Paraflavitalea devenefica: one gene and its partners. The protein of the gene in region 1 binds, or shares a complex with, the protein of each later gene. Links are inferred from orthologs where the notes say so. Each region holds a gene or a part of one and is shown on either strand. Other genes may lie near its edges. The genes, in order: pfkA, pnp and rny.

The links.
Region 2: pfkA (region 1) and pnp share a complex: the UniProt entries of both Bacillus subtilis proteins name them as parts of the possible RNA degradosome complex. The link is inferred for Paraflavitalea devenefica from one-to-one orthologs.
Region 3: pfkA (region 1) and rny share a complex: the UniProt entries of both Bacillus subtilis proteins name them as parts of the possible RNA degradosome complex. The link is inferred for Paraflavitalea devenefica from one-to-one orthologs.

What each region holds. Positions count from the first base shown.
Region 1 is NZ_JAARML010000002.1:1,786,781-1,798,325, reverse strand. Bases 3,253-6,248 are described here. They hold pfkA (6-phosphofructokinase), read left to right. Parts: upstream 3,253-4,256; coding sequence 4,257-5,240; downstream 5,241-6,248. Other genes in these bases: pyk (pyruvate kinase), read left to right, coding at 5,300-6,248; HB364_RS16575 (prolyl oligopeptidase family serine peptidase), read right to left, coding at 3,253-4,082. Outside these bases: HB364_RS16590 (hypothetical protein), read left to right, coding at 1-125; HB364_RS16585 (M15 family metallopeptidase), read right to left, coding at 133-909; HB364_RS16580 (SDR family oxidoreductase), read right to left, coding at 915-1,814; more of HB364_RS16575, read right to left, coding at 1,923-3,252; more of pyk, read left to right, coding at 6,249-6,793; HB364_RS16560 (helix-turn-helix domain-containing protein), read left to right, coding at 6,924-7,772; HB364_RS16555 (DUF6624 domain-containing protein), read left to right, coding at 7,841-8,512; HB364_RS16550 (copper homeostasis protein CutC), read right to left, coding at 8,545-9,288; HB364_RS16545 (N(4)-(beta-N-acetylglucosaminyl)-L-asparaginase), read right to left, coding at 9,298-10,323; HB364_RS16540 (nuclear transport factor 2 family protein), read right to left, coding at 10,352-10,816; HB364_RS16535 (CocE/NonD family hydrolase), read left to right, coding at 10,878-11,545. UniProt on the Bacillus subtilis protein: Catalyzes the phosphorylation of D-fructose 6-phosphate to fructose 1,6-bisphosphate by ATP, the first committing step of glycolysis.
Region 2 is NZ_JAARML010000005.1:456,822-468,316, forward strand. What follows is about bases 5,142-8,087. They hold pnp (polyribonucleotide nucleotidyltransferase), read left to right. Parts: upstream 5,142-5,504; coding sequence 5,505-7,670; downstream 7,671-8,087. Other genes in these bases: rpsO (30S ribosomal protein S15), read left to right, coding at 5,142-5,334; prmA (50S ribosomal protein L11 methyltransferase), read left to right, coding at 7,747-8,087. In the rest of the region: HB364_RS26595 (GNAT family N-acetyltransferase), read left to right, coding at 1-503; HB364_RS26600 (GNAT family N-acetyltransferase), read left to right, coding at 490-1,014; HB364_RS26605 (cell division ATP-binding protein FtsE), read left to right, coding at 1,088-1,777; HB364_RS26610 (glycosyltransferase family 2 protein), read left to right, coding at 1,774-2,670; HB364_RS26615 (glycosyltransferase), read right to left, coding at 2,667-3,803; HB364_RS26620 (glycosyltransferase), read right to left, coding at 3,826-4,911; more of rpsO, read left to right, coding at 5,062-5,141; more of prmA, read left to right, coding at 8,088-8,565; glycerol-3-phosphate 1-O-acyltransferase PlsY, read left to right, coding at 8,645-9,310; HB364_RS26645 (M48 family metallopeptidase), read left to right, coding at 9,509-10,321; HB364_RS26650 (hypothetical protein), read left to right, coding at 10,491-10,943; HB364_RS26655 (class IV adenylate cyclase), read left to right, coding at 11,028-11,495. UniProt on the Bacillus subtilis protein: Involved in mRNA degradation. Catalyzes the phosphorolysis of single-stranded polyribonucleotides processively in the 3'- to 5'-direction. Necessary for competence development in Bacillus subtilis.
Region 3 is NZ_JAARML010000001.1:385,666-392,642, reverse strand. Bases 4,123-6,977 are described here. They hold rny (ribonuclease Y), read right to left. Parts: upstream 6,406-6,977; coding sequence 4,840-6,405; downstream 4,123-4,839. Other genes in these bases: HB364_RS01450 (TlpA disulfide reductase family protein), read left to right, coding at 6,643-6,977; rplS (50S ribosomal protein L19), read right to left, coding at 4,399-4,767; HB364_RS01465 (Sec-independent protein translocase subunit TatA/TatB), read right to left, coding at 4,123-4,189. Outside these bases: HB364_RS01480 (anthranilate synthase component I family protein), read left to right, coding at 1-920; HB364_RS01475 (lytic transglycosylase domain-containing protein), read right to left, coding at 1,195-2,295; Asp-tRNA(Asn)/Glu-tRNA(Gln) amidotransferase subunit GatA, read right to left, coding at 2,446-3,897; more of HB364_RS01465, read right to left, coding at 3,959-4,122. UniProt on the Bacillus subtilis protein: Endoribonuclease that initiates mRNA decay. Initiates the decay of all SAM-dependent riboswitches, such as yitJ riboswitch. Involved in processing of the gapA operon mRNA, it cleaves between cggR and gapA.

The DNA of each region.
Region 1 (11,545 bases):
CCCTGGCTGTACCGGGCAAGAAAATAACGTTCTCTAACTATAAAGATAATGGCCAGCCACTCCTGTTCTCTTCCATCAATCATGCCCATGAACTGGCGGTAACGAACCCCACGGAAGCCCCATAGGTACAGTCTAATCCACCAGCAACTCAGGACGGTATTCAAAATGCATCGTATCGTAATGATACCATTTACCGCCCCAGATAAAGCCATGCTTTTCAAAAATGGCTACTATTTCAAAGGGTATCCTGTTAATATAATGAGGTATCTTTTTCTGTTCATCCGTAGTCTTATTATCCCACTGCCAGTAATTGGAATAGCTGGTATTAATATCCATCGTAATCCCAAAGCTATGGGTGCTTAACCGGTTGGTGCCTTTGATCACCCGCCAGGTAAAAGTACCGGCAACCTGTTGCACATACGGCAGCAAATGGGCAGGCAGTTGCTCCAGCTCATCAGAAATAGCCTGCAGCCGCTTATCCACCCCATTGATCCGCGATACCTTCAATGACTGCCTCGCTGTTTTGGGCAACCAGGTAATCGTAGTCAGGTTTTGCTGCACAGCAGCAGGCGTCGCCCCATACATCGTCTTAAAAAATGAATCATTCCTGACCCTGCCGGGATCATCCAGTTCTGCGGGATTAGCTGTTTTGCCTTTTACGTACAGCGCCTTCAGTTGGTCTTCTATATCGGGATGTGCATATAATTCTGTGAGGGTTTTACTTTCCCCGTCATCAAACAATAACCTTGTCCCGTTCTTAAAAACTACATAATTATCTTTAATACCTGCAATACAATCAGGATACGCCTTCACCAGCCTCCGCGCATACGCCTGCACCTGCGCCGTATCCTGCCCCATAACAGCAGAGCCTATCAGTATAAGAAAAAATATATAGCTACAGACTTTCATATTGTTCATGCCTTTTCAAACATCTTCCTCAACCCCTCCGCAAAAGAAAGCGGCTCATACCCCAGTTCTTTCCTGGCCTTTTCAATCACAAAACCTGTTTTGGGCGGACGCCTGCCAGGCTGTGTGAAAGTAGCAGCATCCACTTTTTCTATCCTGCTTTTATCCAGGCCAAACAGGTCGGCCGTTTGGATAGCTATATCATAAGGCGTCAACAGGTCTTTCCCGGAAATATGATAAATGCCGGTAGCCTTTTTTTCAATGATCAGCGCAATGCCTTTTGCCAGGTCTTCCACATACGTAGGCGTGCGCCATTGATCGGCCACTACCTTGATCGCTTTACCTTGCTCCAGGCTGCCCTTTACCCAGGTGATAATATTGTTGCGGGTGCCCTGCAGGGTATTGCCATACACCAGGCAGGTGCGCACAATAGCCCAGGGGATCGTACTGGTTTCGGTGATCGCCTCCGCCTGCATCTTGGTAAATCCATAATAACTTACCGGCTTCAGCTCATCTTCTTCCCTGTAATTCCCCTGCTCGCCATCAAACACAAAGTCAGTGGATACATAAATAAAATGTTGGCTATACACTTCTGCATCTACCAGCACCTGGGAAGTGCCGATCACATTCGTACGTTCACATTGCTCGGAATGGAGTTCGCATTCGTCTACCTGTGTCATCGCAGCAGCATGCACCACGACGGCCGGCTGTACAGCGCTCATCACCCGCTGTACATCCACTGCATCTGTAATATCAAGCGGATGGTATATATAACGATCTCCCCATTCATCCATCCGGATGCGGGCATCTCCCTTGCCGGTAGCGATCACCGTGTATCCCTGCTGTAGTAATAAACGCGTTAAGTGTTGTCCTAACAGACCATTCGCACCAGTGATTAATATCTTCATGAAGCAAATATAGAGAAAGGCAAGTGGTGAATGGCAAGTGGCGAGTGGGCTTTTGATTCGCCACGTTTGTTTTCCACTGGCCACTCGCCACTTACCACTAGCCCTTTATTAAAATCCTTTCTTCTTATCGTTATCTCCCGTATAATTATTCTTAAACTTAGGCACATATCCCATATTCTGGAACATAAAACAATAAATATCCGCAGTACTTTCAATATTCTTGGCCGTATTGCTGGCGCCATGACCCGAATTCGTTTCAATGCGGATCATCACCGGGTTGGCCCCTTTGTGTTTTTCCTGCAGGGTAGCCGCATACTTAAAGGAATGGGCAGGCACCACGCGGTCATCATGATCGGCCGTAGTGATCAGGGTGGCCGGATAATGAACGCCTGCTTTCAGGTTATGCAACGGAGAATAAGCATACAGGTTCTTAAAATCGGCAGCGCTGTCACTGCTGCCATACTCAGCAATCCAGTTCCAGCCAATCGTAAACTTATGGAAGCGCAGCATGTCCATCACCCCTACCTGGGGAATAGCCACCTTAAACAGGTCAGGGCGCTGGTTCATCACAGCGCCTACCAGCAGCCCGCCATTGGAACCACCACGGATAGCGAGGCGTTTATTGGAGGTATACTTATGGGCAATCAGGTATTCACCGGCTGCAATAAAATCATCAAATACATTCTGCTTCTTAAAACGCATACCGGCCTGGTGCCAGGCTTCCCCGTATTCAGCACCGCCTCGCAGGTTGGCCAGTGCATACACACCACCCTGCTCCAGCCAGGGTATCAGGCTGGAGCTGAAGCCGGGCAGGGAACTGATATTAAAACCACCATACGCATACAGCATCGTGGGATTCGTGCCATCCAGCTTCAATCCTTTCTTATGCACAATGAACATAGGTATCCTGGTGCCATCCTTGCTGGGATAAAACACCTGTTTCGTTTCATAATCGTTGGGATTAAAAGAAACCTCCGGCTGACGGAATACCGTGCTCACGCCAGTAGCAATATCATACTTGTAGATCGTAGGCGGGAAAGTAAAAGAGCTGAACGTATAAAAGAAGAATTGGTCATCATGATTACCGCCAAATCCGTTGGCAGTGCCCAGGCCCGGCAGTTTGATCTCCTTCAGCAACTTACCGGTAAAATCATACTCATAGGTCCGTGTAGTAACATCCTTCAGGTAACTTACATACAGGCGGTCGGCAGCCGTACCCGTCCCTTGTATGGGTTCTGGTTTTTCCGGCACAATCGTCGCCCAGTTTTCACGCGCCGGGTTGGCAGGGTCAAATAAAACGATCTTATTATTCTCAGCACCGTCATTGGTGAACAACAGCATCTTATCGCCTGTATTATCCACCACGCTATAGCGGAACTTGCCTACAGCCGCTACGATGGGTTTAAAGGTATTATTGCCGCCTTTACTGTCGCGGTAATACAGGGCATTACCCTGGAAACCCTTGCCACGGTCACTGATCGTAAGATAAGCAAAGCGCTCATCTTCACTCACCGACAGGGTATGAAAACGCTGGGGATTGCCTTTGTCTTCATACACCAGTTCGTCCTGGTCCTGGGAAGTGCCCACCGTATGGTACCATACCTGGTGGTTTTCATTTTTCGAAGAAAGCTCTTTCCCTTTTTCAGGGGCGGGATAACGGCTGTAATAGAAGCCATTGCCCTGCCAGGAAGCGCCGGACACCTTTACCCACAGGATAGAATCTGCCAGGTCCTTGCCGGTCTGCATGTCCCGTACATAATACGTGCGCCAGTCAGAGCCACCCCTCGAAATACCCCATATAGCATACCGCCCATCTTTGGAAAGCGTGAAATTGGTAAGCTGGGTGGTGCCATCCGGCGACAGCTTGTTGGGGTCCATCACCAGTTCGGGCGCGCCATCCAGCCCCTTCTGGCGATACAACAGGGATTGGTTCTGTAAACCATTATTCTTATAAAAATAATAATAGTCGCCTTTACGGTTCGGTGCGGTGTATTTGGGATAATTGGCCACCTCTTCAATCCGTTTTTTCATTTGTCCGCGGTAAGGGATCTTATTCAGGTAATCAAAAGTCACCTTATTCTGCGCTTCTACCCAGGCCTTGGTCCCGGCGCTGTTATCATCTTCCAGCCAGCGGTAAGGATCCTCTACTTTTGTACCCTGATAATCATCTGTATGCATCACTTTTTGGGTAATGGGGTACGAATGCTGCGCATAAGTCGCAGCACCCACTGAAAAAGTCATCGCAACTATAATATAGTATTTAATCATAACAGGTGGGTTTGAACCGACAAGATTACTGATTTTCGGTCATCGCGCCCTGCCGCTCGTGTATCAAACTAAAACCTTATTTTTGGGCCGCATTTTAAAAAAGAGAGGCTGATAATCAATAATTCTTGCATTATTTTGGAGATTTTCTTAAAAAATAACTAACAGAACTAATTCATGGCAAAAAAGGTGACTAAAATCGGTGTTCTGACCTCTGGAGGCGATGCTCCGGGAATGAATGCCGCAGTGCGTGCCGTTGTAAGAACGGGTATTTATTATGGACTGGAAGTATTTGGTATTATGCGTGGTTATACCGGCATGGTGGAAAATGACATCATTCCTATGCATTCCCGTAGTGTGGCCAACATCATTCAACGTGGGGGCACCATTCTCAAAACAGCCCGCTGCAAAGAATTTCTTCAAAAAGAAGGCCGTCAGAAAGCCTATAACAACCTGAAAGCCCTGGGCATCGATGGCCTGGTGATCATTGGCGGCGACGGCTCCTTCCGTGGCGCGGATGTGTTCAGCCGTGAATTCGACATTCCCTGTATCGGCATTCCCGGTACCATTGATAAAGATATTGCCGGCACCGATTTCACCATTGGTTTTGATACGGCCGTTAATACAGCCGTGGAATCCATTGACAAGATCCGTGATACAGCCGATGCCCACGACCGCCTCTTCATCATTGAGGTGATGGGCCGCGACGCCGGTTACATAGCCCTGCACAGTGGTATTGCTACCGGGGCCGAGCACATCCTGATACCGGAGCGCAAAACAGATATGGAAGAGCTTATCCATTCCCTTCAGGAAAAAGAGCGTCGCAAGAAACTGGTAAACATGGTAGTAGTAGCGGAAGGAGACGAATTTGGCGGTGGCGAGCATGTATCAGCCCTCATCAAAGAACGCCTGCCCAACATCGATACCCGTTTGTGCATTTTGGGGCATATCCAGCGCGGTGGCGCCCCTACCTGCCTGGACAGGCTCATTGCCAGCCGCATGGGATACTCTGCCGTGGAATGCCTGCTGGAAGGCCGCCACAACGTAATGGTGGGTATCCTCAACAACCGTATGCAGTACACCCTGCTGGAAAAAGCAGTCAAGTCCAAACAAAAGATCAGTGACGAATGGATGAAGATCGTAAAGATCTTAGCCAGTTAAAGAGTCAATGCTATTGCTTTTGAAAATATGAATTTGTAAATCACGTAATCCCAACAAACATGGCAAGAGATCTGTCGAAGTATTTGCATAATGAAATGGATAAGGAAGCGGGCATTCAGCACATCACGCACCGCACCAAAATTGTAGCGACCGTAGGACCCGCCTGTGATACTTATGATAAATTACTGGAACTGGTAAAAGCCGGGGTGAACATCTTCCGTCTCAACTTCTCCCATGGCACGCATGAAAATAAAGCACAGATCATTTCCTATATCAAGGAAATGAACACCAAAGAGCCTTACAACATTGCCATCCTGGCCGACCTGCAAGGCCCCAAATTACGCGTAGGCGACATTGAAAATGGCGCCCTGCCCATCGAACCCGGAGACATCCTCACCTTTACCTCCAAAGAAAAAGTAGTAGGCAACAAAGAAAGGATCTACGTTTCTTACCCCAACCTGCACGAAGATGTGGAAGTGGGCAACAAAATATTGATTGATGACGGCAAGCTGGAAGTAGTAGTCACAGAGATCACCAAAGCCGGTGATGTAAAAGTAAGAGTGACCTATGGCGGCACCCTGCTCCCCAAGAAAGGTGTGAACCTGCCCGATACCAACATATCCCTGCCGGCCATGACCGAGAAAGACATTGCCGACCTGGAATTCATCATCGGCCAGGAAGTAGAATGGGTGGCCCTCTCCTTTGTACGCAAAGCAGAAGACATCGTAGACCTGAAGAGAAGACTGGCCGAAAAGAAAAGCAAGAGCAAGGTAATTGCCAAAATAGAAATGCCTTCTGCCCTGGTAGACTTGCGCAACATCATCCTGGAATCAGATGGTGTGATGGTAGCGCGTGGCGACCTCGGCGTAGAGCTGCCGGTAGAAAAAGTACCAATGGCACAGCGCGACATCATCCGCAAATGTATTCACCGCGCCAAGCCGGTGATCGTGGCCACCCAGATGATGGAAAGTATGATAGACCGCGTAAAGCCCAACCGCAGTGAGATCACCGATGTGGCCAATGCCGTACTGGAAGGCGCTGACGCCGTGATGTTGAGTGGTGAAACCGCTACCGGCAAACACCCCGCCCTCGTAGTGGAAACCATGCGCAAGATCATCCTCGAAGTGGAAAAAACGGAATACCGTTATAACCGGGAAGAAGACCTGAAGCCGCAACCGCACTCCCCTTCTTTCCTCAGCGATGCTGTTTGTTACAATGCCTGTAAGCTGGCCAATGATACTTCTGCCGATGCATTGATCGGTATGACGCAAAGCGGTTACACAGCTTTCACGCTCAGCAGCTACCGCCCCAAATCATTACTGTACGTATTTACCAAGGAAAAGACATTGGTAAACCAGCTCAGCTTAAGCTGGGGCGTACGCGCCTTCTTCTATGATGAAGAAGAAAGCCTGGATGATATCATCTTTGACCAGATCAACATCCTCAAAGAGCGGGGCTTCATCAAACCAGGTAGTGTGGTGGTAAACACAGGCAGCGTACCAGTACACCTGCACCTGCCCACCAATACCTTAAAGATCACCAAGGTGGAGTAATTCTTCCCTGAACATTGAGTATTAAACACTATAGGATGTCCGCCAGAAGCGGACATCTTTTTTTATGCCCAACCGCAATACGTTATCGGTTTATTAACGTTTGGTACTGTACATTTGGGAACAGTACGCTATGGACATCGCTACTTTTTATCCGCAACATCCAACGCTTCAACAGCACATTGAGTATTACTATTTCCTGAGAGCCGGGTCGCCGGATTTTCAAACCACCTATTATGCTTTTCCCAACATTGCGGTTCCGGTCAGTCTGCACAGGTCGGCCCTATATGAGATCAATGAACAGCACACCAGGGTACAGGCCGTTAAGCACGGAACACCGGCGGCTTTAATACAAAGAAGCTTCCAGACGCCCTTACTGGTCAAATTACAAGGCCCCATTGACAAGATCACTATTTGCTTTAAACCAGCCGGCATTAGCTACTTTCTTACCCAGCCTTTTTGTGAAATAGCGCCGGCCGATTCTCAGGCATTCACCGGTTGGACACAACTACCCGCTTACCATCGTCTGCTCAACAGCTTTTTTGCCACAGACGATAACCAGGAAAGAGTATCCCTGCTGGAAGATTTCCTGGCAGCCATTTATACATCCACGCCCGAACATACATTGACAGAACAGGCCGTTAACTGGTTAATGGATTTTACAGAGGACCTGTCTATTGAAGAGATCGCCAACAGGCTAAACCTCTCTACCCGTTCGCTCAACCGGTTATTCCAAAAACACCTAAGTATTTCGCCGGTGGCCTGGAAGAAAATTGCCCGTTTCAGGCATTCCCTTAAAAACAAACTCTTCAATGCACAGTTTAAAAAGCTCACAGAAATAGGTTATGCCAGTAATTTCTATGACCAGGCCTACTTCATCAAAGTATACAACAAGCTCACCGGCTCCAATCCCACTGCGTTCTTTAATTCAGTGGAAAAATTAGCCGATGACAACCTCATCTTCCGATTTGTTAAAGAATAGTGTTTGTCCGAAAAGTACAATTTTAACGCCCCCTCCTGCTTTTACTTCGTATACCAAATCAGCATAACATGAAGTATTACAGCATGATCGTGGCATTGTTATTATGGGTTCATGGCAAGCCGGTGATGGCGCAAACGAGTCCTTCTTTTAACCAGCTTTTAGCCGATTCTCTCAACAAAATGAAAGAGGTTGACCAGATCGCGATGAAGCCACCTGTTGGCAAATACAAAGAAATGACACCCGAAGCATGGCAACAATTTAGAGACAGCGTAGTAGGCACCCACCAACAAATACTGGAAAACATATTCAGCCGCTATGGTTATCCTGGTTATAACCTCGTAGGAAAAGAAGGGGAACACAGCTTCTGGCTCATGGTGCAGCATTGTGACAAATGGGTGGCTTTTCAGGAAAAGATACTGACAGCCATGAAACCGGAGGTAAAAAAAGGCAATGCTCATCCTGGGAACTACGCGTACCTGACAGACAGAGTGCTGATCAATACCGGCCGCAAGCAGGTGTATGGTACACAGGTCACATACAATGTAGACAGTTGTCAGGCGCTGCCCAAGCCTTTGCAGGACAGTTTAACGGTTAATGCCCGTAGAAAAGAAATGGGAATGGAGCCCATTGAAGAGTACCTGAATGTGGCGGGAACTTTCCATTTTGAAATGAACAAAGACATGTACGAGAAGAAGGGCATTACAAAACCTAAGCTGTACCCTATCAACAATAACCAGTAACAGTACCACTGATAACTAGTACAGCAGGCGGCTCATTCACTGGCCGCCTTTACCTTTTGTGCATTGGCCAGCAGTTGACGCAGCTCTTCTTCATTGGCAATAACTACATCCCCGCTGTCCAAGATGGCCGGGTTTTGATACGTAACAAGATCGGGGACGGTGATCCTGGCAGAGGTATGGTATTCTGTAGCGCCTGTTTCTTTGATGAGCTTTTCAATATTGGAAGCACGGATACCGGCGCCCGGCATGATAATGATACGTCCATTGGCCTGCTGTACCAGCCTGGCCAGCATTTCGGTGGCATCGGGCGCAGCACTTCGCTGTCCGCTGGTCAATACACGCTCACAACCACAGCCAATGATTTCTTCCAAAGCCTTGAAAGGATCAGGTGTGCGGTCAAATACCCGGTGACAGGTAACGCCCATTGGGTAAGCCCATTCTACCATGCGCTTCATCCGTTCTGTATCTATTTCACCATTCTGCAACTGCGCACCGGTAGAAATACCATCGCAGCCCAACTCTTTACACAGCAGAATATCTTTTTTCATAATGGCAAACTCATCCTCATCATACCAGCTATTGCCAGTACGCGGACGAATAATAGGATACAGCTCAATATTGATCCTTTCCCGGGTACGTTGAATAGCGCCATGCGAAGGTGTAGTGCCACCTTCCACCGGGTTATCGCACAATTCTACCCTCGCCGCCCCTACCTTCTCCGCAATGATACAGGACTGAATATTAAAAGCACATACTTCAAGAATGATCTCAGGCATAAATAAATTTTAATAAATACTCTTCGCCTTATAAATAGTCTCTTCCTTCCCGCTCTTCACCGAATAAGTAAACCCAGGTTGCAATGCATAAGCACCATACTCTCCTTTCTTATTGAGCGCCAGGAAACCCACCTGTATCTTTTTGGCTTTCTCCGGACTGCGGCTGATAATACGTTCCACCGCTTTCTTACACGCAGTTTCAGGTTTATATCCCTGCCGCATCAGTTCTACTACCAGGTGTGAACCTACAATACGGATCACCTCTTCACCCACACCGGTAGAAGTAGCAGCGCCGATCTCATTGTCTACATACAGCCCGGCCCCGATAATAGGAGAATCACCTACCCGGCCATGCATCTTATAAGCCATGCCGCTGGTAGTACAGGCGCCGCTCAGGTGTCCGTTGGTATCCATGGCCACCATACCAATCGTATCATGGTTATTGATGCCGCCGGGCATAGGATCATTTTCTTTCTTATACAGCTTATTCTCAATATTCATTACCGGCTCATACTTCGAGGTCTTCAGCCATTCTTTCCAGGCTTTTTCTGAGGAGGGCGTCAGCAGGTTTTCCTTCTTAAATCCATTGGCCAGGGCAAATTGCAAAGCGCCATCTCCCACCAGTACTACGTGTGGCGTTTTTTCCATCACCAGCCGGGCTACGGATATGGCATGTACAATATGCTCCAGGCACATCACAGAGCCGCAATTATATAGCTCATCCATAATACAGGCATCCAGTGTTACCCGTCCGTCACGGTCGGGCAGGCCGCCATAACCGACACTCTGGTTACTTTCATCCGCTTCCGGCACCCGCACGCCTGCTTCCACTGCATCCAGCGCGCGGCCGCCGGCCGATAAAACCTTCCAGGCTTCTGCATTGGCCGCCTTCCCAAAATCCCAGGTAGAGATCACAACCGGGTTACCTTTGGTAACGGGATAAGGGATTTCATCCGTACCCAACAAAGACTTACCAGCCAGTACAGCAGCCGACCCCACTAAAGATGATTGTATAAACTTTCTCCTTGTAGACATAGATATAGTAGTTTTCTCTCTTTTTATATTAAGTAGCCATTGCCTTCTTCAAACTGGCCCTGGCCCTCTTCCGCACCTTATTGATCACAAAACCACTCCACCCCAGCAACAGCCCCTTAACCCCCAAAGCCTGCCGGCTCCACCTCCATAAGTCAAAATCATCCATATGTTCAATGATCAATCCCTCATGGAATTTAAAATGCGCTTTCACATGATTGGTGACCTTCCTGCCGGTAGCGGAAAAAGTATAGTGGGCCGTCCATTCACAACTGCCATATTCATCACCAGCTTCCACCTTACTATAAGTAAGGGAAAAATCCCTGGCATTCCTGCATAACATCGTCCACATCGCTCCCGCTTCTTTACCGGTAAGGTTCTCAAAAACAGGATCATAAAAACATACTTCCCCGTGATAACAACTGATCATGCCGGCAGCATCCAGTTTATTAAAAGAAGTATAAAACTTTTCTATCAGTTGTTGATGTGGGTGCATAAATGGCAACTATGGGTTGAACAACATTCCTTACTTTAGAACTTTAAAATTAATGGTTACCATGAGAAAACTACTCCTTTTCCTGGCGAATTGCCTTTTTATTTTCACCACCCAGGCCCAGCTAAGCTTCCAAACCGCACAGGATTCTGCCTGGGTACGGGACAATTACATCAAAAAGGAATATTCCATTCCCATGCGCGACGGTGTGAAACTATTCACTTCCGTTTACCTGCCCAAAGACAATACAGAAAAGCATCCGGTCCTGATGACGCGCACTCCCTACTCCTGCTTCCCTTATGGAGAACAGAACTTCCGCGCCAGTTTATGGGTAGGCCATTTCCGTTATTATACCCGCGAGAACTATATCATTGTTAACCAGGATGTACGCGGCCGCTGGATGAGTGAAGGCGAATTTGTGGACGTACGTCCTTTCAATCCCGATAAAAAGACCAGCCAGGATATTGATGAAGCCAGCGATACCTATGATGCTATTGACTGGTTGATCAAAAACCTGCCCAATAACAATGGCAATGTAGGCGTGATGGGTATCTCCTATCCCGGTTTCTACTCCACCATGGCGGCGCTAAGTGGTCACCCTGCGCTGAAAGCAGTAAGTCCCCAGGCCCCGGTAACAGACTGGTTTATGGGCGACGACTTTCACCACAACGGCGCTTTCTTCCTCCTTGATGGCTTCTCTTTCTATGCAGGTGGTTTTGGCTATCCACGCCC
Region 2 (11,495 bases), on another replicon or contig:
TCGCTTCCGGCGCTACGCTCATCGAATCACAAAGCAATGTACCGCTCTTAACTGCCATGCTGCATGAGTTTTCCGAAAACATTGGCGCTCCTGTTGTACTATTTGAAGATCATCAGGTGACAGATTACACCATACCCGGTATTATCTTTCGTATGCTGGGAGAAGAGGAGAAGGTCTATAACCAGGATCCCGGCAAATACGTACTGGAGCTGAATGGTGAAGTCATCGCCAATGGCGGCTTCCTCCTGCATTACAACATGCCTTTTGCCGATCTGTTCATGGATGTAAAAGAAGAATACCGCAGAAGGGGATATGGCAGCTACCTGCTGCAGGAAGTCAAAAAACAATGTTATCTCGCCGGCCGCATCCCCGCCGCCCGTTGCAATGTAAGCAATCCCGCCTCCAAAGCCACCCTGCTCAAAGCCGGCCTCAAAGTAGCCGGACATATGCTCATAGGCTATGTAAAAAAGGATTTACTTACTTTTAATCATGATCATCGCTGAAACAGAACGTCTCGTTATCCGTGAGTTTACTATAGATGATGCCCCTTTTATCCTGGAGCTCGTCAATGAGCCCGCCTGGCTGACATTTATTGGCGATAAAGGCGTAAGGACCACAGATGATGCCGTTCGTTATATCCTTAACGGACCGGTGAAAAGTTACCACACCCACGGCTTTGGCCTTTGGCTGGTACAACTAAAACAGGAAAACATTCCCATTGGCATGTGCGGATTAATCAAACGGGACCTGTTGGAACATGTAGACATTGGCTTCGCTTACCTGTCTGCCCATAATGGCCAGGGATATGCGTATGAAGCAGCTACCGCTACGCTTGAATATGCCAAAGACAAGGTTGGATTAAAACATATCCTGGCCATCACCAACCAGGACAACTTCCGTTCCATACGGTTATTGGAAAAGCTCGGACTGAAATTTGAAAGGTTGATCACCTTACCCGGAGAACAAAAGCCCATTCTCTTAATGGGAGCCAGCCTGCTATCCGGCAACAGCTAAAGGCCAAAAGCTAACTGCTAAGAGCTTTCTATGCTATAATTACTTATTTTTGTTTGCACTTTAACCGGTAATTATGCAGGATACAATCATAGAACTGAAGCACGTCAATATATACCAGGGCACCAATCTCGTATTACAGGATGTAAACCTCCGGGTACAAAAAGGCGAATTCGTATACCTCGTAGGCAAAACAGGTACCGGGAAATCAAGTCTGCTCAAAACACTCTATGGCGATCTTCCCCTGAAAGAAGGCGATTGTACCGTAGTAGGTTTCAACCTGCGGGAAATGGACTGGAAAAAAGTACCCTTCCTGCGCCGTAACCTGGGTGTAGTATTCCAGGACTTCCAGCTACTGACGGACCGTAACGTGAATGACAACCTCAAATTCGTATTGCGGGCTACCGGCTGGAAAGATGAAAAGCTCATGGATGAAAAGATCATTGATGTGCTGGATAAAGTAGGATTAAAGTCCAAAGGCTTTAAAATGCCTTTTGAATTAAGTGGTGGCGAACAGCAACGGGTAGATGTGGCCAGGGCATTACTCAACTCACCCAAACTCATCCTGGCCGATGAGCCTACCGGTAACCTCGACCCGGAAACTTCCGATGAAATCATGCAGCTCCTGTTCCATATTTCCCGTGATTATGGTACTGCCATTGTAATGGCCACGCACGATTACATCGTTATCAACAAATTTCCGGCGCGTATGGTGCGTACGGAACGGGGCAGGGTCATAGACAATGCAAGCATTGACATGGTATGATCTCCATATTAATTCCGGTATTCAACCAGGATATCAATAAATTGGTGGCCCGGCTAAGCGCCGGGCTTTCCCATTTACAGCAGGGAGGTGAGATCATCGTTATGGACGACGGTTCTGATCCCGCCTTCCGGGACATCAATAAACCCATCGCACAACAGCCCTTTGTACGCTACCTGCCACAGGCACAAAACCAGGGACGCATACGCATCCGGCAAATGCTGGCCGAAGCTGCTGCCGGCGAATGGTTGCTCTTTCTCGATGGTGATAGTGAAGTCGTCTCAGATAACTTTTTACACAACTATATACAGGCCATACAACCTGGCGCCGCTGTAGTAGTAGGGGGCAGGACTTATACCGCTACGCCACCGGAAGATGACGCTCTCAGGTTACATTGGAAATATGGCTCCCGCAGGGAAGGCAGGCTGCCAGGCAAAAAGCACCAGCCCGCTTTTATGTCCAACAACTTTCTCATACAGGCCCGTTACTTCCAACAACTATCGTTTCATACCGGCTGGAATGGGTATGGCCATGAAGATACCTGGATGGGACTACAATTGGAAGAAGCTGGTATACCGGTGCGTTACATTGATAATCCTGTTATACATGGGGGACTTGAAAAAAACAGCGCATTCATTGCAAAGTCAGCAACTGCGCTCCTAAATCTTCACCAGCTCAGTGGGATGGTTCCTGCAGCATTGCTGGCCAGGCATGTAAAAATATTCCGGGTATATAAAAAACTGGAAGTTTGGCGCTGTCGCTGGATAGTATTAGCTGCTTATGCGTTATTGAAAAACTACATCCACCGTAACCTTCATTCCTCCAATCCTTCCCTCACACTCTTCGACCTTTACAGGCTGCAATACTTCATTCGCCTTGTTAATTCAGCACATTAATGCCTCGCTTCCTCTCCCTGCCACAACAACCGCATCAACTGCTTCGTAAGCTGGCCATGGTTCAGGAAGGGCGCCAGGATCTCCTTGCGCAGCAACAATTCATGCTCATCAAAAGGCTGATGATACAACTGGATAATAATTGACTGGAATGCTTCTACCGTAGTAGCTACATGGCAGGCGGTATCTAACCCGGAGTTATTGATCATCGTGGGGTTCACCACGCAATGCCTGCCCGAAAACAAAGCATTCAGCAACTTTACCGACCTGCTTTTACGGCAAAAGGAGGGCAGTACATTAATCTGTGCTTTCCTGACCAGGTCATGCATCTCCTGGGCAGATGGGTTGGCGATCAGGCAGGCATGGCCATGTAAATTCACTTCCCGCTCAAGCCGGGGTGAGGGCTGCTTACCTGCTATAATAAAGGGGACTTCAATCTTATTGAAAATATTTGTCAGCAACCAAATGGCAGCTTCCTCGTTTTCTGCTACCGACAGGTTACCATGATACAAACAAAAACACCCGATGCCTGTTTCCGATTCCACTTCCGTGAAGGGCAGGAGGGGAGGCACACACACCACATTCCTCGCATGCAGCTTCTGCCGGTATACCGCTACATCCTGTTCAGACAAAGCCAGGAATATCGCTTTATCGGCTATATCCTTTTCATAGCTCTTCAGCAACCGGCTTTCATGATGGTAATAGATCTTCTTCAGGGGTTGTAATACGGTAGTCGTTTTGCACAATTGCTCATAATACTCATGCTCCACATTCATCAGCCGTACAAAGATTGGCCGGTTGTCAAAACGCTCATCATTCAGCAGGTAAGTGCAATGAATGCCCTGCAGTAAAATAGGATGATCATCCTGCAGCAACCTTTCCCGCAATTGGTTACAGGAGCGGGAAGCAACAATATAAGGGAGCTTTGGGCTGATACATTTATGCCCGGTGAGCTTTTGATAATACTTCACCTCTGTACAATAAGCCGCCAGTTCAGGCTGATGACCACGGCCATCATCAAAGCAATGAAGATGGATGTGCACACCGGCGCCGTGTAAGGCTTTAATAGTACAAAATACATCTATCACGCCACCATAATCGATGGGAAATGGCACATCCGATGATACAATATGCAAGTGTTTTTCCAAAATGCTATGCTCAGATAATCGTTGAATAAAAAGCAATCAGTTTCTTTTCTTCCTGTTGCCAGTTAAAAATCGTTCTCGCAGTTACACAGTTTTGTTGCAATTCCCTGTACAAAACCACATCATTTAACAATCTGTTAAGTTGCACAGCAATGCTGTCAGGACTCAGGTCGTTAATAAGAACAGCAATTGGATACTGATTGTTTATTTCCCGGTAAACCGGGTAATCCACACCCAATTGGGGAATTCCAGCCTGTATATAGTCAAAAAAACGATTGGCAAGGGAATAATAGTTGCTCTGACCCTTATTTTCAAACAAAGTAATCCCTATCCACGCATTAACGGTATAATTAGTTAATTCGTGTGGCAGGATCAATCCCTTAAAAATAACCCGCTCCTGCAGCCCATGGGCAGCTACCAGGGCTTTCGCCTGCTCCATAAAATTACCATCGCCACAAATGACCAGCCGGGCCGCTACCTGTTGCATCGCCGGGATCAGCGTTTCAAAGCTCCTGCCTTCATTCACCGCTCCCTGGTACAGGATATAGGGCTCCTGTTTCTCCGGTATCGTCAGCGGCTGTAATACCGGCACATTGCGGATCACCCCATAATCCACTCCATACATCTCTTTAAACGCAGTCGCAATGGGTTGATTTACAGTATATCCAGCCTTAAACCGTGGAACGGCAAAGCGCTCCACCCGTTTCCAGAACTGGTAAATGCGGGGCCGGGTAACCACCTCCTTCATCTCGCAGAATAGCTCATGGGCGTCATATACCCGCGGAATGCCTTTCATTACCGAAACCCAGTAACAGGGGAGGATAGTATCCAGGTCAATGGCGCAAATGACGTTTATTTTATTGAATATCAAATAAAAAAACAATCTTATATTATATTCAATATAAAAACCTTTGCCTTTGGCAAAAAAGCAGGACAACCTTTTCTGCCGGAAAGGCTGTTCAAGCAATGGCACAGATCCCCGCCGCTGCCTGCCCACCAGCGTTACCGCATAGCCTGCAGCACTCAGTGAACGGCAGATCCGTATCATCCGCTGATCATAACTGAGGTCATTGGTAACAGTAAATACAAGTTGTTTCATACTGGCAGAAGAGACTAACCGCTTTTTGTCTTTTTTTAGACAATTGAAAAAAAACGGGCAGGCAAGATATTAAAATCACGATTAATTCCATACCTTTGCCGCCAAATTATAGAAGAAGTAAAAATTTGGATGTTCTAAAAAAAAATTGAGATGCCGTATTTAACCAAAGAAAAAGTATCAAACATCTTCACCCAATTTGGCGGAAATGCCACCAATACCGGTTCTATTGAAGGTCAAATTGCTTTGCTGACTGAGCGCATCAATGGGATTTCCCAGCACCTGCAGCAAAATAAGCAAGATTTCTCTACCCACCGTGGATTGATGAGGCTGGTAGGTCAACGTAAGCGCCTGCTGAACTACCTGAGCAAACATAACCTGCAAGGTTATCGCCAATTGATCGAGAAACTCGGAATCAGAAAATAATCAGTATATGTGATAAGATACTATTCCCAACTGTAGACACCGGTTGGGAATACTTGTTTTACCGACATACTGATTAGTAGCTTGTAAATTGTATTTTAAACCTGGTTGCCTTCACAAACCATTCCTTCCCGCCTACCCGTTTGCGATTGCCAACCTTAAATTGAGATTGTATGCTCTCTCAACCTATTAGTGTAACATTTGACATTGGTGGTGGCCGTATGGTAACCATCGAAACCGGTAAACTGGCCCGCCAGGCTCATGGCTCCGTTACCGTTCGCCAGGGAAACAGCATTATGCTTGCTACTGTTGTAGCCAACAAAGAACCCAAAGAAGGGCAAGAGTTTTTCCCCCTGGTAGTAGATTACAACGAAAAATTTGCCTCAGCCGGCCGTATTCCCGGCTCTTTCTTCAAACGTGAGGGAAAATTGAACGATTATGAGGTACTGGTAAGCCGTTTGATCGACCGTTCATTACGTCCCTTATTCCCCGAAGATTATTTCTGCGATGTACAGGTACTGGTGACGCTCGTATCCAGTGATAAAGAAGTAATGCCCGATGCATTAGCTTGTCTGGCTGCTTCTGCCGCACTCGCAGTTTCAGATATTCCGATTAAAGAAGTTATCTCCCAGGTACGTGTAGCACGCGTGGAAGGTAATTTCATCGTTAATCCCAGCCGTACAGAACTGGCCACCGCCAATATGGACTTCCTTATCGCCGCTACCGATAAGAACCTTATGATGGTGGAAGGTGAGTCAGAAGAGTGCAGTGAAGAAGACCTCGTAAAAGCACTGGAGATTGCACATGATGCCATCCGTATCCAGATCAAAGCACAGCAGGAGCTCCGTGACAAAGCGGGTGTAAAAGGAAAACGTGAGTACGTAAAACCTGAGCAGAACGAAGAATTACGCGATAAAGTAAATGCTTTCGCAAAAGATAAGATCTATACCATCTCCAAAAGCGCTTCTGCCAAACATGACCGCAGCGATGCTTTTGATGCGCTGAAAAAAGAGCTGATCGAAAGCCTGGGTGAAGAAGTAGATGACAAAACTAAAAAACAAGCTAAGAAATACTACGAAGACCTCCAGTGGGAAGTAGTGCGTGACATGATCCTGAATGATCGTGTTCGGCTGGATGGCCGCCAGCTTGACCAGGTTCGTGGCCTGGCTATGGAAGTGGATGCCCTCCCTTCTCCCCACGGATCAGCTTTATTTACCCGTGGTGAAACACAATCACTCACTACCGTAACACTCGGTACGCCACTGGATGAGCTGCTGGTAGAAAGCGCTGCCAACTCTGAATATTCAAAATTCATCCTGCACTATAACTTCCCGCCATTCTCTACCGGTGAAGTAAAAATGATGCGCGGCCCCGGCCGTCGTGAAGTAGGCCACGGTAACCTGGCCATGCGTTCACTGAAGCAAATGATGCCGGGCAACGAGTATCCTTACACCGTACGCGTGGTAAGTGATGTACTCGAATCCAATGGTTCTTCTTCTATGGCCACTGTTTGTGCCGGTTCACTCGCCTTAATGGACGCTGGTGTTCCTGTACCCAAACACGTAGGTGGTGTAGCCATGGGATTGATCACCCGCGCTTCCGACAACAAATATGCTATCCTTACCGATATCCTGGGTGATGAAGATCACCTTGGAGATATGGACTTCAAAGTAACCGGTACACGCGAAGGCATCTGCGGTGTGCAAATGGACATCAAAATAGACGGCCTTAGCATGGACACCATGCGCGAAGCATTGGAGCAGGCCCGCAAAGGACGTTTACACATCCTCGAAGCCATGTACGAATGTATGCCGGCTGCCCGTGAAGAAGTGAAGCCGCACGCGCCAAGAATGGAGAAACTCTTCATTGATAAGGAATTCATCGGTGCTGTGATCGGACCACAGGGTAAGATCATCCAGGAAATCCAACGCGAAACAGGTACTACTATCAATATTGAAGAAGTAGGCAACTACGGAGAAGTAAGCGTATTCAGCCCGGCTAAAGAAGGGTTGGATAAAGCAGTGGCCTGGATCAAGGGCATCACCGCTATGCCTGAAGTAGGATCTGTTTACGAAGCTACCGTGAAAGGCATCAAGGAATTTGGCGCCTTCGTGGAATTCCTGCCTGGTAAACAAGGTTTATTACACATCAGCGAGATCTCCCATAAACGTCTCGAAACCATGGAAGGCGTACTCAAAGAAGGGGAGAAAGTAAAAGTGAAACTGATCGGAATAGACCACAAGACCGGTAAATTCAAACTGAGCCGCAAGGTATTAATGCCCAAGCCCGATGGTGCCCCCCGGTCACCCCAGGGCAATAGCGCTGCTCCCCAGCAGTAACCTACAGCATTAATGCTAAAAAATAAACAAGGGTGAGCCACCTTCAACAGTGGCTCACCCTTATAAATTTATATACATGTCCAGCTACACCCATCTCCAATTTCACAACGTCTCCAAAGAGCAACAGGAGATTCTCATCGCGCTCCTGAGCGAACAGGGCTTTGAAGGATTCGAAGAAGGTACACAGCAACTAGCTGCTTTCATTCCCGAAGTGCAATGGAATGAACAGGCAGTGGCAGCGCTGGCAGCAACCTATGGGGTCACTTACACAACAGCAAGCATTGCGCAAAAGAACTGGAATGAAGAATGGGAAAAAAACTTTGAGCCGGTAATCATCGGGAACTTCTGTGCTATCAGGGCGCACTTTCACCAATCCATCACAGGCGTCAAACACGAGATCATCATTACACCCAAAATGAGCTTTGGCACTGGTCATCATGCCACCACCTACATGATGGTCGAATACATGGAACAACTTGATCTCACCGGTAAGTCAGTGCTCGACTTCGGCACCGGTACCGGCATCCTCGCAATATTGGCAGAAAAGTGCGGCGCTACAGAAATAGTAGCCATTGACAACGACGATTGGAGCGTGGAAAATGCCGCTGAGAACATTGATGTCAATCATGCCAGCCACATATTGTTGCAAAAAGCGGACAGTTTAGAAAAATTTGGCCTATTTAATGTCATACTGGCCAACATCAATAAACACGTATTGCTGGCAAATATGGAATCTCTTAAACAACATTTAACACCCGGTGGCGTTATAATAATGAGTGGTTTATTAGCAGGCGACCGTACTGATATTGAAGCGGCTGCCACCAGCAGTGGTTTGAAAATTGTGGATCAGAAAAATCAATATACATGGATTGCCTTGCGATTAACCAGTAAGTAACAGAATAATGTAATGTTATCCATTGTATTAAGCTGTTTTTCCTTTATATTTGAATTTTCCAACTTCAACCAACTATTCAATGAAAGAAGTGCTCGTCATTGTAATAGCATATTTGATCGGCTCTGTTCCAACTGCTGTCTGGGTCAGTAGAGGTTTCTTCGGCATCGATATCCGTGAATACGGAAGTGGAAATGCCGGCGCTACTAATACTTTCCGCGTACTGGGTTCCCGCTGGGGTACTTTTGTAATGATCATAGACATGCTGAAAGGCGTAGCTGCTACCAGCCTTTATCTTTTACTACCTTTTTACGCAGATACTACCAATGAATGGGACCGCACCAACCTTATGGTGGGCCTCGGTCTGGCGGCTGTATTGGGACATATATTTCCCATCTGGGCCGACTTCAGGGGTGGTAAAGGGGTGGCTACCTTATTTGGGATGGTCCTCGCCATTCAGCCCGTAGTGGCCGTTTGCTGCGTAGGTGTATTCCTCCTGGTACTGTACCTGACCCGCTTCGTATCCCTCAGCTCCATCTTTGCCAGCATTGCTTTTGCTGTACTCATACTCTTTATCTTCAATGAAAAAGAACCTTTGTACAGGGCATTTGCCATTGCAGTGGCGCTCCTGGTGATACTCACCCACCAGAAAAACATCACCCGCCTGCTGCGTGGCAGTGAAAGCAAAGTGCCCATCTTAAAGTACCGCGACCGTAAGCGGGAACGCCGGCGCTCCAAAGAAGACTGATCAATACATAACAACGATAGTGAACCTGTATTTCGTAACCATGAAATACAGGTTTTTTTATTGCTGCACATTAATCTGTTTGCCAGATTATTGCGTACGTTATATTTGCTGCAGCTTAGCATCTGGAAACCTGCGTCCCAAACCCTGAATCCCGGAGTTGGTATCATTTTAGTATTAATTTTGATAAAAATTATCCCGATGAAACGACTATTCGTTGTTGCCTCACTATTAGTCCTCCTGACAGGTTGTAGCCGTAATGCCATCACTGGCAGAAGCCAACTTTCCCTTTTTAATGAAGCCGATATCCAAAGTATGGCGGCTACTGAATATACCCAATTCCTTTCCCAGAATAAGGTAATCAGCACTTCAGGCAGCAAAGATGCTGAAATGGTGCGCCGGGTAGGGCAGCGCCTAACGGCCGCGATCAATAACTTTTATGCCAATCAACCCGACATTGCCCAGGAACTGAAGCAATACAAATGGGAATACAACCTGGTAGATTCAAAAGAAGTCAATGCCTGGTGTATGCCCGGCGGTAAAATTGTAGTTTATACAGGTCTCCTGCCCATCACGCAGAATGAAGCAGCCCTGGCAGCGGTAGTAGGCCACGAAATAGCTCACGCCCTGGCAAAACACGGGAATGAACGCATGAGCCAGGCCACTGCCCAGCAATTGGGTGGACAGGCCCTCCAGATAGCCATTGCCAACAAAACGCCTGCAGCCCAGAACCTCTTCATGAGTGCCTATGGTATCGGTTCGCAGGTAGGCGCCCTGCTGCCTTTCTCCCGCAAACAGGAACTGGAAGCCGACCGTTATGGACTTATCTATTCAGCCATGGCCGGTTACAATCCGCAGGAAGCAATCCCATTGTGGGAACGTATGGCAAAGGCTGGCAGTGGTCAGAAGCCACCCGAAATATTGAGCACACACCCTGCAGAAGCTACCCGCATCCAAAAGCTCCAGGAGTTAATGCCGGAAGCCCTTAAGTACTATAAACCAGTCGGTAAATAGTATATAGAATTATTGTAATAATTGTTTTTCTACGACCCGTCAACACACAATTAAAGGTGCTGACGGGTTTTTTAATGTAAAAAGTGCGCATTCGTACTGTATTTGCCTTACCTTTGCAATCCCGTCCAAAACTTAAATCCTAAGTCACTTACTAAAAAACTTCTCAGGCATGTCGCAAAACTTGTTAGATAAGCTTCAGCTTCAGGAAGAGAAAAACGTACTGATTCAGGGACTTCCTTCTTCAATCGAAAAACAGTTTGTAAAATTAGCTTTCGCTAAAAATGTAACGCCTTTGTTGAAATCGCGCAAAATCGACTTTGCACTGGTGTTTGCAGTAAATGAAAGTCAGCTTACAGGCATCATGAAGGATGTACTACCTGCCTTACAGGAAGAAGGTAAATTTTGGATTGCCTATCCAAAGACCACTTCCAAGATCGTTACAGACCTCAATCGCGAATGCAGTTGGAATTGCATCCGGAATGCCGGGTTTGAAGGTGTAGGTGAAGTAGCGCTCGATCACGTATGGACCGCCATGCGTTTCAACAAAGTAGCCGCTGCTCCTGCAAAACCCGCCCGCAGAGCGCCCGTGCCCGGAAAGCGCGTAGCTGCCATGGCCGACTAATCAATCCGCCGTCACACACAAAAAGATACTTCACAGACCCGTTCACTAATGGGTCTGTTCTCTTGTTTCCGTAACTGTCCATATATGTCATTCATCAATATTGAAATAAAAGCCAGGACTGAAAGGGCTGCTGAGATCAGGCAATACCTGCTAAACAGGGGAGCGGAATTCCGTGGCACAGATGAGCAGACAGATACTTACTTCAATGTACCCAACGGGCGCTTGAAATTGCGGCAGGGCAACATCGAGAACAACCTCATCTGGTACCAGCGCACTGACCAGGCAGGTCCCAAACAATCGGACTGCCTGCTTACGGCAGTAACAGATGCAGCCTCCCTCAAGCAATCACTCACCAAGGCACTTGGAGTTAAAGTAACAGTGGTGAAAAAACGGGAGATCTATTTCATCAACAATGTAAAATTCCATCTTGATCAATTAGAAGGACTCGGCAGCTTTGTGGAAGTGGAAGCCAGCAACAAAACAGAAGACCTGCCGGTAGAAAAACTGCAGGAGCAATGCGAATACTACCGCAAAGCGTTCCAGATACGCGAA
Region 3 (6,977 bases), on another replicon or contig:
TCGGTGCTTTCGCTGATCATGAATATATCTATCAGCAAATTATCACTGCAGAGCCACCAGCCGTAAAAACCGGCCGGCCGGCACCTGCCATTCATCACCGGCTTAGCAGGCCGGCCTATCTTGATACCATCCGTCAGTTACAGCAACATATTTTACGGGGTGATTGCTATGAGATCAATTATTGCCAGGAGTTTTATGCCCATGATGCGGCGATTGACCCGTTGGCTGTTTACCACTCGCTGGGCAAGGCTTCGCCCAACCCCTTCGCCGCTTTTTATAAGGTAGAAGACCGCTACCTGGTATGCGCCAGCCCGGAACGTTACCTTAAAAAGGAGGGAAGGCGACTGTTCTCACAACCTATTAAAGGAACCTGGCAAAGGGATCTTACCAACCAGCAGGCCGACCAACAGAACAGGGAACAATTATACCACAGCGCCAAAGACCGGTCGGAGAATGTAATGGTGGTAGACCTGGTACGCAATGACCTTTCGAAGGTTTGTGAAGAAGGGAGTGTGCAGGTAGATGAGCTTTTTGGTATTTACAGTTTTCCGCAGGTGCATCAAATGATCTCTACGGTGAGCGGCCGGTTAAGAAGTGATGTGCATTTCCTGGATGCTATCAGGCATACTTTCCCTATGGGATCTATGACCGGAGCTCCCAAACGTAAGGTGATGGAGTTGATTGAAAGGTATGAGAAAACGAAGCGGGGCGTGTTTTCCGGTTCAGTAGGGTATATCACTCCTGAAGGTGATTTTGACTTTAATGTGGTGATCCGCAGTATTCTATACAATGAGTCTACAGGCTATCTTTCCTTTCAGGCCGGATCAGGGATTACTTTTTACAGCGACCCCGAAGGGGAGTATGAAGAATGCCTGCTGAAGGCGGCGGCGATTAAGCAGGTGCTGGGGGGACAAGGGTAGCAGTAGTGCGATAGGTAGAGGAATTGCCTGGGGATTGCCTAAGGGTTGCCTGGGAATGGCCTAAGAATGGCCTAAGAATGGCCTAATGCATAGTGCTATCTTAGAGCTATCCCCGTGCTATCTTAGTGCTACCTCAGGGCATTCCCCCACCCATTCCGGTGCCATTCCACTGCCATACTCAGGCAATGTCACGCCTGGTTATCCTGAAAAAGAAAAAAGTGATGGCATTTACACCATCACTTTACTATAAAACGAATGCAGTATTGATCTTGCTTTATTTGACTTCTTTCGCTGCCACAGTAGCGCCACTCAGGAGTAACTGAACTGATTCATTCAGGATAACGTACTTGTTGGCCTGGAAAAGTTCCATTTTATCGGCAGGCAGTTTCAGCTCATAGGCATTATCTGCACTGGCCATTTTTTTGTCAAAGTCCGGATTGTACCTGTTAAAGGAAACCTGGTCCATCGCGATGTGACGGGCGATGACAGATGAATGGTATTTACCGGAAACCGTTACGCTTTTGGCGTCCGTGAGCTCCTGGGTGCTCAGGTTCCTTCTGAGCAAATAAGTGGCTGTTACGCCCATTTGCTCAGTAGCTTCGGCCTTGGTTAAGGTAGTTACACTACCCTGACCTTCAAATATATAGTGTGTGCCGATAAACTTTTTAACGTGTGTCCGTGATTCTGCCGGCAGGTAATACTGCAGGTTCCAGAAGTTACGGCTACCGCTTTTACGGATAGCGCTGTACACGTTGCCGGGACCGCCATTATAGGCAGCAATTACCAGCAACCAGTCGCCAAATTCTGTATACAGATCTTTCAGGTATTTGGCGGCAGCATGGGTACTCTTATAATAATCAGTACGCTCATCCCGGCTGCGGCTTACTTTTAAACCCAGGATACGGGCAGTGGCGGGCATTAATTGCCAGGGTCCTACTGCTCCTGCCCAGGAAACAGCCGAACGTTTGAGCCTGGATTCAATAACCGCGAGGTATTTCAGCTCAGTAGGTAAACCATACTTAACGAGGATGTTATCCATCATATTAAAGTATGGACGACCCCAATCCTTCATTTCCAGCAGGTCTTCCGTGTTCTTTTCCATATAGTCCTGAACAAAGCTGATAGCGCGGGGATTCAGCCTTACATTATTTGAGTTGGTCTCAAATAACTGGTTGAAACCCGGATCAGCCAGGGAATCAGACTTCGCTGGTGACTGGATGGTGTCATTAAGTACAATAGTGGCCTTTGCTTTTCGGGCCTGTGTTGATTTGGCTGCCGGCTTTTGGGTAGAGGGTTTCTTTTTACCTCCTGTATCAAATGCCATTAGTAACCACACCAGACTAAAAATGCTGGCGAAAACTAGCTTTCTTTTCATCATCGTTTTTTTAGCACAACAATGCCGACTCTCAGGTATGGATTAAACGGATGATGTTTTAAATAGGAACGGGATCGTCTTTGATAGGATTGGAAGAAATAGTGCTGTAAAGATTAAAACGCCGGGAGTCGATTATTAGGGCCTTTCATTTTAACCGGCGAACCTATACTGCCGCATCCACTGTTGGGATAGCTGGAGCAAATATAATTCGCGAAATCGGTTTGTCATAATCTGCAGCCCATAAGGCATGCCATTACTGTGCCAAAAAAGCGGGATTGAGATGCCGGGAATGCCGGTTAGGTTGGAAAAAACTGTAAAAATGTCAGCTAAGTACATAGCGATGGGGTCGTCCATTTTCTCGCCGAGCTTAAAAGCGGTGGAGGGGGCGGTGGGTAAAATGATCGCGTCGAAGTTATTGAATACCAAATTGGTCTTTTCTACCAATAGTTGTCTTACCTGCTGGGCCTTCGTAAAATAGGCATCGTAATAACCCGCACTCAAAACGAAAGTGCCGAGCATTATACGACGTTTGACTTCCCAGCCAAATCCGTCAGATCGGCTGGACTTATAAAAATCTGTTAAGGCCAGGTTTTTATCCACATTTCCGGTCCGGTAGCCATATTTGACCCCGTCGAAGCGGGAAAGGTTGGAAGAGGCTTCGGCGGTGGTGAGTACATAATAGGTAGGTACGATGTAGTCCAGGTACTCAAAATCCACTGGTTCCACGGTATGACCATCGGCCCGGAGCTTATCAATCAGTGCCAGGATATTGTCCCTTATTTCATTGTCCAGGGCCGGGCTTTCCAGTGCCTCTTTGAAGTAGGTGATCTTTAAAGAGGCTGGTAATGAATTGGTTGCAGTTGAATAAGCGGGTACTTCCACGGGAGATACGGTGCTGTCAAATGCATCAGGGCCGGCCATTACTTCGAGGGTAAGGGCCACGTCGGGTACATTATTGGCAAAGATGCCGATCTGGTCGAAGGAGGAGGCGTAAGCAATGAGGCCATAGCGGGAGATGCGGCCATAGGTGGGCTTCAGCCCTACGATGCCGCAAAAGTCGGCTGGCTGGCGTACAGAGCCGCCTGTATCGCTTCCCAGGCTTACCATACAAAGGGCTGCCTGGACAGCCACGGCCGAGCCGCCGGAAGAGCCACCGGGTACCCGGGTCTCATCCTGGGCATTGAGCACTTTACCGTGGGCCGAGTTCTCGTTGGTAGAGCCCATGGCAAATTCATCACAGTTGGTATTGCCGATGATGATGGCCTCTTCGGCCAGCAGCCGCTCAACGGCTGTGGCATTGTATAGCGAGGTGAAGTTTTGCAGGATCTTTGAAGCGGCAGATACGGGATGGTCTTTATAACAGATCACATCCTTAATAGCTATTACCACACCATGCAGCTTACCCAGCGGTTTGCCCGCTGCGCGTTGTGCATCTAGGGTAGCTGCCCGTTGCAAGGCCTCCTGATCAAATACATGCAGGTAGGCGTTGAGGTGACGATTGTTCTCTATGTTATGCAAAAAATGCTGCACAGCAGCTACGCAGGTGGTAGCGCCATTCAGCAAATCAGCATGGTATTGGGTTATTGACTCGTATGTAAACAAATCCTGGTGCCGGCTTTGAGAGAACAAATCGGTTTGGAATCCACGTAATGAAGGAAGCTATTTATTGCGCAGGGGAAGAGGGAGCTTTCTTATCCTTTTCGCTCATACCTTCTTCAATTTCTTTCTTCACATTGCTCTTGGCATCATTGAACTCACGGATACCTTTACCGATACCTCTCATGAATTCAGGGATCTTACGACCACCAAAAAGGATCAGTACTGCCAAAATAATCAACACCCACTCCATACCACCTGGCATTGAGAGCATCAGGAAATTAGTAGCTACAAGCATGGTACTCTTAGATTTTAAAAATGAAATACGAAATTACAGCTTTTCATAAGTAAAACGTATAAACGGCATCACAAATTACCTGCGAATGCTAGCTAAATACGGTATTTTACTTACGATTAACAAAGTGCCGGATCCCGGGTTCCGGTAATGCATAAAAAAAGCGGAAATCAGGTTGATTTCCGCTTTTATAATTTGTAACGAGCTGATTCCTAAGCCTGCGTAGCAACAGCCATACGTTTTTCCTTGATCCGTGCGCTTTTACCGCTACGGTTACGTTGGAAGAACAGTTTGGCGCGGCGTACACGACCAGTTTTGTTCAGTTCGATAGACTCGATATTGGGAGAGAAAACAGGGAAGGTCCTTTCAACACCCACACCATCAGATATTTTGCGTACAGTGAAAGTAGCTGTACCACCAGTACCCTGACGCTTGATCACATCGCCGCGGAAGCCCTGGATACGCTCTTTACCACCTTCAATAATTTTATAATTAACGGTAATGTTATCGCCTGCTTTAAAGCTGGGGAACTCTTTTTTACCGGTCAACTGCTCGTGTACGAATTGAACTGCTGCGTTCATGACATTCAAATTTTAAGGAGGGCAAAGGTAGCTGAAAATTTCTAATTCCATCCATCTTTGCCAGATTAATTTCTATCGGGCCACATTTACCGATCTTTTTTCCCGGATTACGGTCACTTTTATCTGGCCCGGGAAGGTCATTTCCGTTTGGATCTTCTGGGCTATTTCAAAGGACAGTTTATCGGAATCTGCGTCGGTTACTTTTTCTGCTTCTACTATAACGCGTAATTCACGGCCGGCCTGGATGGCATAGGCTTTTTCCACGCCTGTGTAGGCCATGGCCAGGTTTTCCAGGTCCTTGATACGCTGGAGGTATTGCTGCATGATCTCACGGCGTGCACCGGGGCGGGCGCCGCTGATGGCGTCACAGGCCTGTACGATGGGGGAAATGACATATTGCATTTCCATTTCATCGTGGTGGGCGCCGATGGCATTTACTACAGCAGGGTTTTCTCCATATTTTTCGGCCAGCTTGGCGCCCAGCAGGGCGTGGCTGAGCTCAGATTCTTCATCGGGCACTTTACCAATATCGTGCAGGAGGCCGGCACGTTTGGCCAGCTTGGGGTTGAGGCCCAGCTCGGCAGCCATGATACCGCAGAGGTTAGCTACTTCCCGGCTGTGCATCAGCAGGTTCTGTCCATAAGAGGAGCGGAAACGCATTTTACCAACGATGCGTACCAACTCTTTATGCAGGCCGTGGATACCCAGTTCAATAACGGTGCGTTCGCCGATCTCCATGACCTGCTCTTCGATCTGGCGGCGGGTCTTTTCCACGATCTCCTCAATACGGGCAGGGTGGATACGTCCGTCGGTCACCAGGCGCTGGAGGCTTAAACGGGCGATCTCGCGGCGCAGGGGATCGAAAGAAGAAAGTATGATGGCTTCCGGCGTATCGTCTACGATCAGGTCGACCCCGGTAGCTGCTTCAATGGCGCGGATGTTACGGCCTTCACGACCGATGATCTGTCCTTTGATCTCATCGCTTTCGAGATTGAATACCGTGATGGAATTTTCTATAGCTTGTTCAGCAGCAGTACGTTGTATAGACTGGATGATGATCTTGCGGGCTTCTTTATTGGCCTTTTGCTTGGCGTCGTCAATGATCTCCTGCTGCATGGCCAATGCCTGGGTGACGGCTTCCTGTTTCAGGCTTTCCACCAGTTGCTTTTTAGCTTCATCGGCAGTGAGGCCGGCAATTTTTTCGAGGCGGCGGATGTGTTCTTCCTGGTGTTTTTCTAGTTCGGTACGCTTGAGGTTGACCACTTCTATCTGGCGGTTGAGGTTGTCCTTGATGGCCTCATTTTCCTTTATCTGCCTTTCCAGTTGGTCTACCTTCTGGTTGATGCTCTGTTCTTTCTGCCTGGCCCTGTTTTCGGCTTCATTCAGTTTACGGTTGCGCTCTGATACCTCTTTTTCGTGTTCTGCTTTTAGCTGCAGGTGCCGTTCTTTACTTTCTAATAGTTTTTGTTGTTTAATGGTCTCTGCCTGGGTCTGGGCGTCGGCCAGGAGCTTTTTGGCCTGCTGATCGGCCTCTTCTACCTGGCGTTGGGTGTTTTTAGCGAAGATGAATTTTCCTGCTATGATGCCCGCCACCAGCGCCACTCCTCCAATTATATAGGTTAATGCGTTCGGATCCATTGTGTTTTAAATGTTTAGATTGTTCTACCATATTATGCATCCTCTCTATGTATAGTTCATTGTCCATACGTGAGACGTTAATGTGCGAAAATACGGAAATTAAACAAGCATTCTCGAACCCTCAACCTATTTGCATAATTTCTGTTACGGGCGGGTAGGTATAAATGATGGGTGGCTGTTCTGCGCAGCCATTTATTCTTTAATATTGTAGGGTTCACCACTCAAAATCACTTACGCATGAAATATGTATTAGTTATGGGAGCCGGGCTGTTGGTAGCCGTATCCTCCCAGGCCCAGGCGCCCCAGCAGTTTACCCTTACCGGCAATGTGACCAAAGCAGGAGAACCTATAGAATGGGTTTACCTGACTTATGCGGTTAATGGGGAACGTAAAACCGATAGTGTACAGGTAAAGGACGGGCAGTACAGTTTTTCGGGCCAGTTGACAAACCCTACTATGGGTAGCCTCCGGGCAAAGTACCCCGCGGAGTCTGAATCGTCCAAAAGAAGGCCCATGCAAAGGGATTATGCCACGGTTTTCCTGCAAACCGGCCAGATTGCGGTGAACAGTGC